Regions from separate parts of the Enterobacter roggenkampii genome, predicted to be linked through region 1. Evidence: predicted binding sites of a transcription regulator. Region 1 holds the regulator's gene; each other region holds the start of a gene.
What was found. The regulator PhoB, encoded in region 1, activates phosphate uptake and scavenging genes when phosphate is short. The targets are predictions, from matches to a motif close to CTGTCATAAAACTGNCNNAT.
Positions count from the first base shown of each region.

Region 2: a site for PhoB is predicted at 2,814-2,833, ahead of pstS (phosphate ABC transporter substrate-binding protein PstS). Genes of this name have one in related genera too.
Region 3: a site for PhoB is predicted at 1,590-1,609, ahead of BFV67_RS05190 (PhoX family protein). Genes of this name have one in related genera too.

Region 1 is NZ_CP017184.1:973,428-979,069, forward strand. It holds gene sbcC (exonuclease subunit SbcC) at 1-1,075, opposite strand, end outside; gene sbcD (exonuclease subunit SbcD) at 1,072-2,277, opposite strand; gene phoB (phosphate response regulator transcription factor PhoB) at 2,465-3,154, shown strand; gene phoR (phosphate regulon sensor histidine kinase PhoR) at 3,176-4,471, shown strand; gene brnQ (branched-chain amino acid transporter carrier protein BrnQ) at 4,881-5,642, shown strand, end outside.
Region 2 is NZ_CP017184.1:4,711,221-4,716,862, forward strand. It holds gene glmU (bifunctional UDP-N-acetylglucosamine diphosphorylase/glucosamine-1-phosphate N-acetyltransferase GlmU) at 1-544, shown strand, start outside; gene glmS (glutamine--fructose-6-phosphate transaminase (isomerizing)) at 770-2,599, shown strand; gene pstS (phosphate ABC transporter substrate-binding protein PstS) at 2,921-3,961, shown strand; gene pstC (phosphate ABC transporter permease PstC) at 4,090-5,049, shown strand; gene pstA (phosphate ABC transporter permease PstA) at 5,049-5,642, shown strand, end outside.
Region 3 is NZ_CP017184.1:1,121,090-1,126,731, reverse strand. It holds gene BFV67_RS05190 (PhoX family protein) at 1-1,532, opposite strand, end outside; gene BFV67_RS05185 (TonB-dependent receptor) at 1,659-3,842, opposite strand; gene yahO (DUF1471 family periplasmic protein YahO) at 4,028-4,303, opposite strand; gene BFV67_RS05175 (ABC transporter ATP-binding protein) at 4,453-5,484, opposite strand; gene BFV67_RS05170 (ABC transporter permease) at 5,486-5,642, opposite strand, start outside.

The DNA.
Region 1 (5,642 bases):
GATAACGTTCGTGCTCCGTCAGCCACTGCGCCAGCGCCGTCAGTTCGGCCTGTAGCTGCTCGTGGTTACGCAGAGCGGTATTGCGAATACGTGAACGCAGCGCGGTTCTGGCTTGTAAGCGAGTATTTACTTCGATAATTCGCTGCTGCGTTTGTGCCAGACGCGCGGTTTGCTCCTGCTGATGCTCCCAGAGCGGGCGAAGCTGGGCGGCGGGCAGAGCGAGCTGGAGCTTTGCCAGCTCAGGCGCAGCGTCCGTCAGCGCCTGTTGCGCCTGCTGCTGCATTGCGGCGACGCGCTGTTGCTCGTGCGCAAGCTCATCATGGCGCGTAAGCCACTGAAAATGTTTCTGTTGGTTTTGCTGCTGTTCCAGCAGGGTTTTCTCTGCGTCAGTAAGTGACTGCAAACTTTGCTGTAACTGCTGCTGTTGTTCTTCGCTCAACAGCACGACGCCCGCCGCCTGCGCCTCGCACTTTTCAAGCACGCTGCGGGCCGCTTTGTGTTTCTCAAACACCATGGCGGAAATCTGACCGTAGATTTCGGTGCCGGTCAGCTCTTCCAGCAGCTCGGCGCGATCGCTCGGCTTGGCATTAAGGAAGGCGGCAAACTGCCCCTGAGAGAGCAGCATCGAGCGGGTAAAGCGCCCGTAGTCCAGCCCGGTGAGCGCGGCGGTTTGCTCCAGCTTATCCGTCACTTTGTCGGCCAGAATTTTGCCATCTTCGCAGCGCGCCAGCTCCACGCGCGGCGCCTGCAGGTTACCGTCCGGCTGGTTGCGCGCCCGGTTCTGGCTCCAGAAGGCGCGATAGGCGGTGCCTTTTACCTCGAACTCCACTTCCGCCAGACATTCGGCGGTGTCGCGGGTCATCAGGTCATTTTGCGCCTGGGAGACTTTATTCAGGCGCGGCGTTTCGTGATAAAGCGCCAGACAGATGGCGTCGAGCAGGGTGGTTTTACCTGCCCCGGTTGCGCCGGTGATGGCAAACAGCCCGTTGCTGGCAAACGGCTCAGCGGTAAAGTCAATTTTCCACTCGCCCTTGAGGGAGTTGAGATTTTTCAGGCGCAGGCTCAGAATTTTCATGCGTTTTCTTCCTCATCATTGAGCGCATGCAGGGTATGGCTGAACAGTTCGCTGAGCCTTGCGCGCTTCGCATCGTCAATCTCCTCCTGTGAGAGCCTGCGTTCAAATACCTCTTCGACCCCCAGTTCACTGAGCGTTTCGCGTTGAGCGCTTAGCAGAATTTTCTCGCGCTGCTCGCGGCTGCGGCGCACCAGCAAGACCTCTACCGGCAGGTCTTCGGTCAGCGCCTGGATTTTCCGCTGCATATCGTGCAGGTAGTCGTCGGTGGTGATTTCGATGTCCAGCCAGATGGGGGGATCTTGCTCGACGCCGCGCCACTGCTCCAGCTGGGCGGTGATGGCATCGAGATCGCCTTTCAGCACCGCCAGTGGCTGGGTAACGGGCACCTCCAGCGTGTCGACGGCGCTGAGTTTTCCGTCGGAGAAGGTCACCAGATGTACGGATTTGGCTTTGCCCGTTTCGTCAAAGCTGAGCGAAAGGGGCGAGCCGCAGTAGCGGATGTGCTCGCAGCCGCCGACGATCTGCGCCCGGTGGATGTGTCCGAGCGCAATGTAGTCGGCTGGCGGGAAGTGCTGCGCCGGAAAGGCATCCAGCGTGCCGATATAGATGTCACGCACGGCGTCACTTTTACTGGCCCCGACGGTGGTGAGGTGCCCGGTCGCAATCACCGGAATCGGCTGGTCACCGCGCAGGGCACAGGCTTCGGCGTGCTGCTGGCGGTAATAGTCGGCGATCGCCTGTAACAAATGCTGCTGCTTTTCCGCGCCCGACAGCCCCGCCTGGCTTTGCACGATGTCGCGCGGACGCAAAAAGGGAATCGGACACAGTACCGCCCCGGGCGACCCGTCGCGCTTTTTCAGGATCTGCGGGGCGTGCCCGGCGCTGGCGACGACGGTGGTATTGAGAAACGCCAGGATGTCGCGGGATTCGTTAAGCGTCGCGACGGAATCATGGTTGCCGGCGACAATCACCAGATGACAGCCGGTTTGCTGCAGATTCACCACGAAGCGGTTGTACAGCTCACGCGCATAGCTCGGCGGCGAGCCGGTATCAAAAATATCTCCCGCCACGATAATCGCGTCCACCTCATGCGTCCGGGCCGTTTCCAGCAGCCAGTTCAGGAACGCTTCATGTTCAGCCGCACGGCTTTTGCTGTAAAAATTTTGACCCAGATGCCAGTCCGAGGTGTGAAGTATGCGCATAGCTGATCCGTGGCAAAAAAGAGAAAGCAGGATTATAAACGTTCAGAGAAGGGAAAATAACCGCTGTAATAAAACAACAGTTTGCCATTTATAGTGGTACTGTTTTTCATAAATCTGTCATAAATCTGACGCATAATGGCGCCGAATTACAAACTTGTAACGTAAATAAGATAAGACAGGGCAAAGTATGGCGAGACGTATTCTGGTCGTAGAAGATGAAGCTCCAATTCGTGAAATGGTGTGCTTCGTGCTCGAGCAAAACGGCTTCCAGCCGGTTGAAGCGGAAGATTATGACAGCGCAGTGAACCAGCTGAATGAACCCTGGCCCGATCTGATTCTGCTGGACTGGATGCTGCCCGGCGGCTCCGGACTGCAGTTTATCAAACACCTGAAGCGTGAAGCGCTGACCCGCGACATCCCGGTTGTGATGCTTACGGCGCGCGGAGAAGAAGAGGATCGTGTGCGCGGTCTGGAGACCGGCGCGGACGATTACATTACCAAACCGTTCTCCCCCAAAGAGCTGGTGGCCCGCATTAAAGCCGTGATGCGCCGTATTTCGCCGATGGCGGTGGAAGAGGTGATTGAGATGCAGGGGCTGAGCCTTGATCCGACTTCTCACCGCGTGATGACCGGTGAAAATCCCCTCGACATGGGGCCTACCGAATTTAAACTTCTGCACTTCTTTATGACCCACCCGGAACGCGTGTACAGCCGCGAGCAGTTGCTGAATAACGTCTGGGGAACTAACGTGTATGTCGAAGACCGGACGGTTGACGTACATATCCGCCGCCTGCGAAAAGCGCTGGAACTGAGCGGCCACGATCGCATGGTGCAGACGGTCCGCGGCACGGGTTATCGTTTTTCTACCCGTTTCTGAACAATGACAGGAGTGTGACGCGTGCTGGAACGTCTGTCATGGAAAAGGCTCGTCTTTGAACTGATCTTATGCTGTATTCCGGCCTTCATTCTGGGGGCCTTTCTTGGACATCTGCCGTGGTTTCTGCTGGCGTCGGTCACCGGGCTGCTGATCTGGCATTTCTGGAACCTGCTGCGCCTCTCCTGGTGGCTGTGGGTTGACCGAAGCATGACGCCGCCGCCCGGAAGCGGCAGCTGGGAGCCGCTGCTGTACGGTCTGCACCAGATGCAGATGCGAAATAAAAAGCGCCGCCGCGAGCTGGGAAGCCTGATTAAGCGTTTTCGCAGCGGTGCGGAGTCGCTACCGGATGCGGTCATTCTGACCACCGAAGAAGGGACGATCTTCTGGTGTAACGGCCTGGCGCAGCAGCTGCTGGGCCTGCGCTGGCCGGACGATAATGGCCAGAATATCCTCAACCTTCTGCGTTATCCCGAGTTTACGCTGTACCTGAAAAAGCGTGATTTTACCCGTCCGCACAATCTCAAGCTCAATAACGGTCGCCATCTGGAGATCCGCGTGATGCCCTACAGCGATAAGCAGTGGCTGATGGTGGCGCGCGATGTCACCCAGATGCACCAGCTGGAAGGGGCGCGCCGCAACTTCTTCGCCAACGTCAGTCACGAATTGCGTACCCCGCTGACCGTGCTTCAAGGCTACCTGGAGATGATGCAGGAGCAAACGCTGGAAGGTGCGCCGCGTGAAAAAGCGCTGCACACCATGCGCGAGCAAACGCACCGGATGGAAGGCCTGGTGAAGCAGCTGCTGACGCTCTCGAAGATTGAAGCGGCACCCACGCTCGCGCTGAATGACACCATCGATGTGCCGATGATGCTGCGGGTCGTGGAGCGTGAAGCGCAGACGTTAAGCCACAAAAAGCATCACCTGACCTTTGAGGTCGACAACACGCTTAAGGTGCTGGGCAGCGAAGATGAACTGCGTAGCGCTATCTCAAACCTGGTGTATAACGCGGTAAACCATACGCCGGAAGGAACGGAGATCGTGGTGCGCTGGCAGCATATCCCAACGGGGGCCGAGTTTAGCGTGGAGGACAACGGGCCGGGGATCGCGCCGGAGCATATTCCGCGTCTGACCGAGCGCTTCTATCGCGTGGATAAAGCGCGATCGCGGCAGACGGGCGGAAGCGGCCTGGGGCTGGCGATTGTGAAACACGCGGTGAATCACCATGAAAGCCGTCTCGATATTCAGAGTACCCTGGGTAAAGGAACCCGCTTCAGCTTCGTGATCCCGGAACGATTAATTGCCAAAAAGATCGCCTGACGGCAGGTGTGTCATTTTACCTTTCCACGGGTCAGCCATCGCTGGCCCGTTTGCTTTGCAGTCAAGCGAAACGCGTGTGAATTTTATACGGCTGGCTGTTTTTTGTTCGCATGATTAGCCATGGGTTTTTCTTATAATTAGCGTATTGTGCTGGAGTGTATTTTCATGCTGGCATATTGTTCTGGTTTTACGATCCCACCTTGCCTTTAAACGTTATAAGCGTTTAAATTGCCCCCCAGATACTGTCAGACCGACTGTATTTGCGTGGTAAATCGAAAAACTATTCTTCTCCACGCCAGGACGGGAGCATATCCCGCTAAAATTGAGCAAATTTTCGGCTGTATCGTCCCGTCAGGGGCAGCGAAAATCTCAATGTTTTCAACACCACATCCACAGGCAGTAAGGTTTTATGACCCATCACTTAAAATCGCGTGACATCATCGCGCTGGGCTTTATGACATTTGCGCTGTTCGTTGGCGCAGGCAACATCATTTTCCCTCCAATGGTTGGCTTACAGGCGGGTGAACACGTCTGGACCGCCGCGTTTGGTTTCCTGATTACTGCCGTGGGTCTGCCGGTGCTGACCGTCATCGCGCTGGCGAAAGTCGGCGGCGGTGTGGATAGCCTCAGCACCCCGATTGGCAAAGTGGCGGGCGTTCTGCTGGCAACCGTATGCTATCTGGCCGTGGGTCCGCTGTTTGCCACCCCGCGTACCGCGACCGTTTCCTTTGAAGTGGGTATTGCTCCGCTGACCGGTGACGGCGCGATGCCGCTGTTCATCTACAGCCTGATCTACTTCGCTATCGTGATTCTGGTTTCCCTCTATCCGGGCAAGCTGCTGGATACCGTGGGTAACTTCCTGGCTCCGCTGAAAATTGTGGCGCTGATTGTTCTGGCGGTGGCGGCTATCGTCTGGCCTGCAGGCCCGATTAGCGACGCGATGGACGCCTATAAAAACGCCGCGTTCTCTAACGGCTTTGTGAACGGCTACCTGACGATGGATACGCTGGGCGCGATGGTGTTTGGTATCGTTATCGTTAACGCCGCGCGTTCCCGCGGTGTGACCGAAGCGCGTCTGCTGACCCGCTACACCATCTGGGCTGGCCTGATGGCCGGTGTAGGCCTGACGCTGCTGTATCTGGCTCTGTTCCGCCTGGGCTCCGATAGCGCG
Region 2 (5,642 bases), 1.0 Mb from region 1:
TAACGTTATCCTCGAAGGTCACGTCACGCTGGGCAACCGCGTCAAAATTGGCGCTGGCTGCGTGATCAAAAACAGCGTCATTGGTGACGACTGTGAAATCAGCCCGTACAGCGTGGTGGAAAATGCCCGTCTGGATGTGGCCTGTACCATCGGCCCGTTTGCGCGTTTGCGCCCGGGCGCTGAGCTGCTGGAAGGCTCACATGTTGGAAACTTCGTTGAGATGAAAAAAGCGCGTCTGGGTAAAGGCTCTAAAGCCGGTCATTTAACCTATCTGGGCGACGCGGAAATTGGTGACAACGTCAACATTGGCGCAGGCACAATCACCTGTAACTATGACGGCGCCAATAAGTTTAAAACCATCATCGGTGATGATGTGTTTGTCGGTTCCGACACCCAACTGGTGGCGCCTGTTACCGTGGGTAACGGCGTAACGATTGCCGCCGGGACAACCGTTACGCGCGATATCGCCGATAACGAACTGGTATTAAGCCGTGTGCCGCAGGTGCACAAGCAGGGCTGGAAACGTCCTGTGAAGAAGAAGTAACAACAAGGCGGGTGGCGCTACGCTTACCCGCCCTACGATTGAGTAGGCCTGATAAGGCGTAGCCGTCATCAGGCAAACCCGGGTGAGGAGATAAACATATATCTCCCCCCACAAGCAGTACCCATAACAATAACCCCACTCTCTACAAGGCTCGGGGCGCCCGGAAAGGGCAAATACAGGTCAGCGACAACGCAGGCATTATGCCTAAATTCGGAATCTAAAATTATGTGTGGAATTGTTGGCGCAGTTGCTCAGCGTGATATTGCTGAAATCCTTCTCGAAGGTTTACGTCGTCTGGAATACCGTGGTTACGACTCTGCCGGTCTGGCTGTTGTCGATGCAGAAGGTCATATGACCCGTCTGCGCCGTCTCGGTAAAGTGCAGATGCTGGCCCAGGCCGCGGAAGAACATCCGCTGCACGGGGGAACCGGTATTGCGCACACCCGCTGGGCGACGCACGGCGAACCGTCTGAAGGCAACGCGCACCCGCATGTGTCTGAACACATCGTGGTCGTGCACAACGGCATTATCGAAAACCACGAACCGCTGCGTGAAGCACTGAAAGCGCGCGGCTACACCTTCGTCTCTGAAACTGACACCGAAGTGATTGCTCACCTGGTGCACTGGGAACTTGAGCAGGGCGGTACGCTGCGTGATGCGGTGCTGCGCGCTATTCCTCAGCTACGCGGTGCGTACGGTACGGTGATCATGGATTCCCGCGACCCGTCCACGCTGCTGGCCGCGCGTTCCGGTAGCCCGATGGTTATCGGCCTGGGCATGGGTGAAAACTTTATCGCTTCCGATCAGCTGGCACTACTGCCGGTAACGCGTCGCTTTATCTTCCTCGAAGAGGGGGATATCGCCGAAGTGACTCGCCGCAGCGTAACCGTGTTCGATACCAAAGGCGAGCAGGTGAAACGTCAGGAGATCGAATCGAATCTGCAGTACGACGCGGGCGACAAAGGCGCTTACCGTCACTACATGCAGAAAGAGATTTACGAGCAGCCAAACGCCATCAAAAACACCCTGACCGGGCGCATCAGCCATGGTGAAGTGGATCTGAGCGAGCTGGGCGCAAACGCGAACGAACTGCTCAGCAAGGTTGAGCATATTCAGATCGTAGCCTGCGGTACCTCCTACAACTCCGGTATGGTCTCTCGCTACTGGTTTGAATCTCTGGCGGGCGTGCCGTGCGACGTGGAAATTGCCTCTGAGTTCCGCTATCGCAAATCTGCCGTGCGTCGTAACAGCCTGATGATCACCCTTTCCCAGTCAGGTGAAACGGCAGATACCCTGGCGGCGCTGCGTCTCTCTAAAGAGCTGGGTTATCTGGGTTCTCTGGCCATCTGTAACGTGCCGGGCTCATCGCTGGTGCGTGAATCCGATCTGGCGCTGATGACCAAAGCGGGTACCGAAATCGGCGTGGCCTCCACCAAGGCGTTTACCACTCAGCTGACGGTTCTGCTGATGCTGGTGGCGAAACTGGCGCGTCTGAAAGGTGAAGATGCCTCTGTTGAGCATGACATCGTTCACGGTCTGCAGGCGCTGCCGAGCCGTATTGAGCAGATGCTCTCTCAGGACAAACGCATTGAAGCTCTGGCGGAAGATTTCTCTGACAAACATCACGCCCTGTTCCTGGGCCGTGGCGATCAGTATCCGATTGCGCTGGAAGGCGCGCTGAAGCTGAAAGAGATCTCTTACATTCACGCTGAAGCCTATGCGGCAGGCGAGCTGAAACACGGTCCGTTGGCGCTGATTGACGCGGATATGCCGGTTATCGTCGTGGCACCGAACAACGAACTGCTGGAAAAACTGAAGTCCAACATCGAAGAAGTCCGCGCCCGTGGCGGCGTGCTGTACGTCTTTGCTGATAAAGATGCCGGTTTCGCCAGCAGCGACAACATGCACATCATCGAGATGCCGCATGTGGAAGAGGTGATTGCGCCGATCTTCTACACCGTTCCGCTGCAGCTGCTGGCCTATCACGTGGCGCTGATCAAAGGCACCGACGTCGACCAGCCGCGTAACCTGGCGAAATCGGTCACTGTAGAATAAACCCTTCAGGCTCCACCTTCGGGTGGAGCTTTTTTATCCTGCCTGGTTTGTTTTTCATCAATCCTTTCTCATTTTTAATAATGACAATTTGTCATCTTCAGCTACTTTTTTCAGTGTCACATAAAGAAAATATTTCTGAAAACAACCTGTCATAAAAGTGGCTAACTAGATGAAAATTAAGCTTTTTTTTGTTTAATTTTAAGTTAAATTTTCTTTGTCATAAAACTGTCATAATTCGTACATTTATCTGTCACCTGTTTGTCCTATTTTGCTCATCGTAGCCACTAAACAACGATTTACGAAAATCTTGCAGGAGACATTATGAAAGTTATGCGTACCACTGTCGCAACTGTTGTCGCCGCGACCTTATCTCTGAGCGCGTTCTCTGTATTTGCAGAAGCAAGCCTGACTGGCGCTGGTGCAACCTTCCCTGCGCCGGTGTATGCCAAATGGGCGGATACCTACCAGAAAGAAACCGGTAACAAGGTTAACTATCAGGGTATCGGCTCCTCCGGTGGCGTAAAACAAATTACCGCGAACACGGTTGATTTCGGCGCATCAGATGCTCCGCTGTCTGATGACAAACTGGCTCAGGAAGGCCTGTTCCAGTTCCCTACCGTGATCGGTGGCGTGGTTCTGGCGATCAACCTGCCGGGCGTGAAGTCGGGCGAGCTGGTGCTGGACGGCAAAACCCTGGGTGACATCTACCTGGGCAAAATCAAAAAATGGGATGACGAAGCGATCGCCAAACTCAACCCAGGCCTGAAGCTGCCTTCTCAGAACATCGCCGTGGTTCGCCGCGCGGATGGTTCTGGTACCTCTTTCGTGTTCACCAGCTACCTGGCGAAAGTGAACGAAGAGTGGAAATCTAAAGTCGGCTCCGGCTCTACCGTTAACTGGCCTACCGGTCTGGGCGGTAAAGGTAATGACGGTATCGCCGCGTTCGTACAGCGTCTGCCTGGCTCCATCGGCTACGTAGAGTATGCGTACGCGAAGCAGAACAACCTGTCCTACACCAAACTGGTGTCTGCCGACGGCAAACCGGTTAGCCCGACCGAAGAGAACTTTGCTAACGCCGCCAAAGGCGCTGACTGGAGCAAATCCTTCGCGCAGGATCTGACTAACCAGAAGGGCGAAGGAGCGTGGCCAATCACCTCTACCACCTTCATCCTGGTGCACAAAGAGCAGAAGAAACCTGAACAGGGCGCTGAAGTGCTGAAATTCTTCGACTGGGCATACAAAAACGGCGGCAAACAGGCTAACGCTCTGGATTACGCCACCCTGCCAGACAACGTGGTTGAGCAGATTCGCGCTGCATGGAAAACCAACGTGAAAGACAGCAGCGGTAAAGCGCTGTACTAACAGGATATATTTAACGAAGATGGCGGGTGGCGCTGCGCTTACCCGCCCTACGGTTTACTCTGTAGGCCCGGTAAGCGTCAGCGCCACCGGGCATATTCGTAAAAACGTCTCAAACAGAAGAGTAATTTATGGCTGCAACCAAGCCTGCATTTAACCCTCCGGGTAAAAAAGGTGACATGATTTTCAGCGCGCTGGTCAAACTGGCTGCGCTGATTGTGCTATTGCTGCTGGGCGGCATTATCGTGTCTCTGATTTTCTCCTCCTGGCCGAGCATCCAGAAATTCGGTTTCTCCTTCCTGTGGAGTAAAGAGTGGGATGCGCCGAACGATATCTACGGTGCACTGGTGCCGATTTACGGCACGCTGGTGACCTCGTTCATCGCCCTGCTGATTGCGGTTCCGGTAAGTTTCGGTATCGCCCTGTTCCTGACGGAGCTGGCGCCGGGCTGGCTGCGTCGCCCATTGGGTATCGCCATCGAACTGCTGGCGGCCATCCCAAGTATCGTCTACGGCATGTGGGGCCTGTTTATCTTTGCGCCGCTGTTCGCCACGTACTTCCAGGAACCGGTGGGTAACGTCCTCTCTGCCATTCCGTTTGTGGGGGCCCTGTTCTCCGGCCCGGCTTTCGGTATCGGCATTCTGGCGGCGGGTGTGATCCTCGCCATCATGATTATTCCGTACATTGCGGCGGTGATGCGCGATGTGTTCGAACAAACGCCGGTGATGATGAAAGAGTCGGCCTACGGTATCGGCTGCACCACCTGGGAAGTGATCTGGCGCATCGTCCTTCCGTTCACCAAAAATGGGGTGATCGGGGGCGTGATGCTGGGCTTAGGTCGTGCGCTGGGTGAAACCATGGCGGTTACCTTTATCATCGGTAACACCTACCAGCTCGACAGCGCGTCGCTTTATATGCCGGGTAACAGTATTACCTCTGCACTGGCGAATGAGTTTGCGGAAGCGGAATCGGGTCTGCACGTCGCGGCGCTGATGGAGCTGGGTCTGATTCTGTTCGTTATTACCTTCATTGTTCTGGCGATTTCCAAGCTGATGATTATGCGTCTCGCTAAAAATGAGGGAGCACGCTAATGGCCACTCTCGAAATGCAAGCTACTGCTGAACTGGCGGAATCCCGCCGCAAAATGCAGGCCAGACGCCGCATGAAAAACCGCATTGCCCTGACGCTCTCTATGGCGACGATGGCATTCGGTCTGTTCTGGCTTGTCTGGATCCTCTTTTCAACGGTCGTTCGCGGGATTGACGGAATGTCACTCTCGCTGTTCACCGAAATGACGCCGCCGCCGAACACGGCGGGTGGTGGCCTGGCGAATGCCCTGGCGGGCAGCGGATTGCTGATCCTCTGGGCCACGGTCTTCGGCACGCCGCTGGGCATTATGGCGGGTATCTACCTGGCGGAATACGGTCGTAAATCCTTGCTGGCGGAAGTCATTCGCTTCATTAACGATATTTTGCTGTCAGCCCCGTCTATCGTCGTGGGTCTGTTCGTTTATACCGTCGTGGTGGCGCAGATGGAACACTTCTCCGGCTGGGCGGGTGTGATTGCGCTGGCGCTGCTGCAGGTGCCGATTGTGATTCGAACCACCGAGAACATGCTAAAACTGGTGCCGGACAGCCTGCGTGAAGCGGCTTACGCGCTGGGTACGCCAAAATGGAAGATGATC
Region 3 (5,642 bases), 150 kb from region 1:
AGAATATCCCACTTAAAGCGAGCGGCAGCAGGATCGGCCCCCTCTTCGTGCCAGTGCATAATATGACCAAACACGTTATTAGCGCGCGGGTTGGCGGCATCAACCGGTGCCTTACCCTCCTTCCCGCGATCGCTGTTGTTGGTGAGCGTACAGTAGACGCTGCCGCTGGCGTGCGGGTCGACCGCTATCCACTCGGGGCGATCCATCTTCGTTGCCCCCACCGCGTCTGCCGCCAGGCGGGTTTTAATCAGCAGATCGCCCTGGTTTTCAAACCCGCTGCTCTTATCCAGACCATTTTGCCCGAAGATCAGCGGCAGCCAGTCGCCGCTCCCGTCTTCGTTGAAGCGGGCAACGTACAGCGTGCCGGACGTCAGCAGCTGCATATTGGCTTCACGGTTAGCGGGATCGTATTTTTTGTCCGAGACAAACTTATAGATGTACTCGAACTTCTGGTCGTCCCCCATATAGACCACCACGCGGCTATCGGCGGCAAGCGTGACGGCCGCCCCCTCATGCTTGAAGCGGCCCAGGGCGGTGTGCTTGCGCGGCGTGGAGGTCGGGTTGTAGGGATCGATCTCCACGACCCAGCCGAAGCGGTTAGGTTCGTTAGGAGTTTTATCAACGCTGAACCGCTCGTCCACCTCGTTCCAGCGGTAGGATTCATCGCTGTCGCTGATCCCGTAGCGTTTTTCCAGCGGGTTGAGATCGGTTTTTTTGACAAAAATATCCGACCAGTTTTCCTCGCAGGTGAGATAGGTGCCCCATGGCGTATGGCCGTTGGCGCAGTTCTGCATGGTGCCCAGCACGCGCTCCCCCTGCGGGTCGGCGGCGGTTTTCATTAAGTCCTGATGCCGCGCCGGGCCGGTAAGCTGCATCGGCGTATTGACGGTAATGCGGCGGGCATACGAAGACGGGCGAACCACCTGCCAGTCGCTGCCCGATTTTTTCACTTCCACCACCGACACGCCCATCGCGTTCTGCCCCTTGCGGGCCTTGTCGAGGCTCCAGTTCGCCGTACCGTCGGTAAACAGCATCCCGTTGTCGATGTATTCATGGTTCATTGCCAGCAGGCCATGCTCCGGGTTTTGCTCCCCCTGCGGCAGGCTAAACCACGCCATGCCGTCGTGGTGCATGCCCGCCTGCGCAGCCTGTTCGTCTGCGGTGTTGCTGGCATCCGGCTTAAAGGCCGGCATGTTGTTTTTGAGCCCCGTCGGATCCCCCCAGCGATAAAACGGGCGGGCGATATAGCCTTCCGGCACCCTCACCGTATCTTCCGTGGAGACGTCGATGCTGGTAAAGCCCAGGGAAACCGCTTTTGCCAGTGCAGAAGGCTTTGATACCGCGGCAATCGCATTTTCGGGTTTGATCAGAAAGGGGAATGAAACGGCAGCGCCCGCCACGGCGCCCATCTGGAGAAAACGACGGCGGGAGAGGAACACCTCTGCCACCTCGGAGAATACCGGGTTCGCGCTGCGGTTAGCGATGTCGTCGCGATGTTCTTTTTTAAAAACGGATTTGAGGGGTCTGCCCATAGCGGCTTCCTGTCATTGGCCAAGAGGTAAGGAGTCGGCGACCAGTCTAAGAAGCTTTTATTACAATTTTATAACACAACGGCGGAGGTGTGGGGCGTCCCTGCCCCGGATAACGAGGTGGAACGCTTAGAACTCGTAGCCAACCGAGACCTTAAAGGTACGCGGCTCGCCCTGCGTGATGTAGGTGCCGGAATCGTCCACGCTGGCCCAGTAGTTTTCATTGGTCACGTTGTCGATGCCCGCGCGCACCGTCATCTGGTTTGCATTGTGGTTCACCGCGAAGCGATAGCGCATCCCCAGATCCAGCGTGGTGTAGCTGTCGATCTTTTTGGTGTTGGCAAGATCGGCGTACTGCGCGCCAGAGTGGTTGACGCGGGCGGTCGCCGTCAGGCCATCAATCGGCTTGATGTCATACTCTGCCCCCAGCACGGCGTAGACGTTCGGGACACCAATGGCATCGTTGCCCTGATTTACGCCGTTTTTGGTTTTGGTCAGCTCCGCCTGCAGCCAGGTGGCGCTGGCGTTGAGGCGCATCCCGAGCATCGGCTCGCCGAAGACGTTTAGCTCCACGCCGCGGTTACGCTGCTCGGCATCCAGGCCATAGTGATTGTTAGCATCGAGGATCGCCGACGGCATCTTGATCTCAAACAGCGCAAGCGATCCGCCCACGCGGCCAAAGTCCGCCTTCACGCCCACTTCGTTCTGCTTAGAGTGAACAATGCCGGTGCTCTGGCCGTAGTTGGTGGCGGTGTTAGGTGCGGTTTTGCCCGGCTGCAGCGCTTCGGTGTGGTTGGCGTAGAGGGAAATTTCCTCCCACGGCTTGTAGACCACGCCGTAGGTTGGCATCCAGCGGCTGCCGTCGAAACCGTCTGCCGCGTTTTCCGCACCGGTAACTTTGTTATACCCGCGAACGACCACCTTCTGATGGCGCGCGCCTGCGGTGAACAGCAGCTTGTCGTCAAGCACGCCCAGGGTATCGCTCAGCAGCCAGCCCTGGGTGCGGGTGCGCCCGCTGGTCAGCGGATCGCTGTATTTGCCGCCGGAGCCGTTGAAGTTAGTGCTGTCCGGCATATCGACGCCGGTGTTGTGGTAGATGTTGGTGGTCGGGTTATCCTTCGTCGCCGACATTTTCCACGCGATCTTTTCATTTTTGGTCATCGCAGAATAGCCAACGTTGACCTTGTGCGAGACGAAGCCGGTATTGAAATTACCGCGAATGCCCGCCATGCCGCTGACGGAATCGCTGATGCGGTTGGTATCAAGGCGGCTGACCGTTGCTTTACCGCTTTTATCCAGCAGCTTCGGCGCGCTGTAGATCCCTTCCTCGTGCGCGTGCTGCGCGCCCAGGCCGGTATAGGCGGTCCAGCCGTCGGTGATGTCGTACTCGCTGCGCCACATCCCAAATTCGTTTTCGATGTTGCTGTAGGCCCACTTCTGCGAGAAGTTGCGATCGTTTTTCGGCGGCTTGGGCACGAAATCCACCGCCGAAATATTGACGCTGGTCGGGCTGCCGTGGAAGGTTTTCTTCTGATAACCCAGATCCAGCGAGGTGCGGAAACGGTCGCCTTTGTAATCCAGACCGGTGGAGAGCAGCGTGGTGCGGCGGCGGTCGTTCGGTATGCCGGTTTCCCCTTCGCGGTGGACCAGGTTCACCCGCGCGCCAAACTGGTCGCTGTCGCCGTAGCGACGGCCCGCATCCAGCGTGGTGCCAATCTGGGAGTCCGAGGTGTAGTCGACGCCCACTTTCGCCTGCGGGAGTTCGCCCGCGTGTTTTGGCTCAAGGTTGATCATCCCGCCCACGCCCGAGCTCGCCGCGCCGTTCATCAGGGCGTTTGCCCCTTTGAAGATCTCAATGCGCTCAACCATCTGCGTATCCACCACCTGACGCGGCAGCACGCCGGACAGTCCGCCAAAGGTCATGTCGTCGCCGTCGAACTTCAGGCCACGGATGCGGTAGGTTTCCGCGCTGTTGCCGTACCCCTGAACGAACTGTACGCCCGCGTCGTTGGCGACCACATCAGCAATGGTTTTCGCCTGCTGATCTTCCACCAGCTTCGAGGTATAGCTGATGATGTTGAACGGCACGTCCATGGCGTTCTGCTGACCGAGCATCCCCATACGCCCGCCGTTCGCCACCTGTCCGTCAAGGAAGGCCGGTACCAGCTGGTCCCCACCGGGTTTGAAATCGCTGACCGGTGCAGAGTGCACAACGAGGGTATCTTCTTTTTGATCGTCCGCCGCGAAGGCGGAATGCGTTACCGCGCCAACGGCGAGCGCCAGCAGCGTTTTGTGTATTCTGGTGTTGTTCATCGTTAACTCATTTGAAAGTGCGCGCAAAAATAGCCCGTTGTCAGGCCTTAGAATGTATTGATAGCAATGCAAATGAGAACTATACGCATTATCCGTGCGTTAGCAAGCGTAACCGCGAACAACAGGAAGAGGTGGGGAGACAGGATGAGGAACAACCACCCCAAAATGGGGTGGCTGCAGTGACGTTATTTTTTCTTGTAGATATTAGCCGTACCGTGAATTTTATTGTTGGTGTTCCCTGAGGTGAGCACCAGAACATCCGCGCCTTGCTTATCGGCTTTCTCAATCAGTTCTTTTTTTGCATCATCAACCGATACTTCATTTGAGGTGCTTACCGTACCGATTTTTTGATACTGAGACTCGACTTTCTTGAACTCATTTTTAGTCAGCAGTTGGGCAGCAAAAGCATTGGTCGTAAACAGTAACGCCGTTCCCAACAAAATAGCAGTCGTCTTTTTCATAACCTTTTTCCTTGAGATTAATCAGCAACTACGAAAAACCTCACACATGATGGTGAGGTTTTATGAGCATGGTAGAGAATCTCAGGAAATGCCATATATTCTGGAAAATTCTTTTATAACAGTCCATTGCATGAAATTATTAATGAATATTAAGAATAGTCGAATACACGCGCGGTGCCAGCAATATCAATGCGAACCGCCGTGCCCGGGTTCCATCCTGGCTGGCTGACGGTCTTGAGGGTGACGGGCTGCGGCTGTCCGGTAAGCCCAAGGGTGAGCGTCGACAGGTGACCGGTAAAATCCACATCAAGAATGGAGATCGGGCTTTCATGTGAGGCGCATGCCGTCACGCTCAGCTGCTCCGGGCGCAGCATCACTCTGCCCTGCCCTGTCGCCAGCGGGTTGTCTGTGGGCACCTTACCCAGCGCGCAGAGGGCGTAGCCCGCGGTGAGCTGCGCAGGCAGGATCAGCGCATCACCAAGAAACAGCGCCGTCTCTTCGTCAACGGGACGGGTGTAAACCTCATAAGGCGTCCCGACCTGCGTGAAGCGTCCGGAACGCATGACGGCAACCTGAGTGGCAAAGGAGAGCGCTTCGTTCTGATCGTGAGTAACCAGAATCGAGGCCACGCCCGCTTCGGCCAGCAGATCGGCCGTGGCCTTACGCGTCATGGCGCGCAGGCCAGTATCCAGCGCCGAGAACGGTTCATCCAGCAGCATCAGTGAAGGACGCTGGGCCAGCGCACGGGCAAGGGCAACGCGCTGCTGCTGTCCGCCGGAAATCTCGTGAGGCCAGTGCGTGGCGAGCTGCCTGTCCAGCGAAACCATCTCCATCAGCGCCTCAACGCGCTGGCGTTTTTCGTGGCGGGTCCCGTCCAGCCCCCAGGCAATGTTGTCTGCCACGTTGAGGTGGGGGAACAGCGCGCCCTCCTGCGGCACAAAACCGATCCCGCGCTGGTGGGCAGGGACAAAACGGTTTTCATCAAACAGGGTTCTCCCCTGCATAACAATACGACCGGTGTCGGGCGTCTCAAACCCGGCAAGAATACGCAGCAGCGTGGTTTTACCTGACCCCGACGGCCCGACAATGGCCGTTCTGCTCCCCGGCGCAACGCTCAGGTTTAAGCTGTCGAGCACCTGCACATCAGCAAATGATTTAGAAATGGCGGTTAATTCAAGCATGTCATAGCCCTGCAATTTTCTTCGACTGCATATAGAGAATGGCGGTCAGCGGGAGGGAAATCAGGATCATCAGCATCGCGTAAGGCGCGGCGGCGACATAGTCAATTTCGCTGGTCAGCGCCCAGAATCCGGTAGAGAGCGTGCGCGTGCCCAGGGGA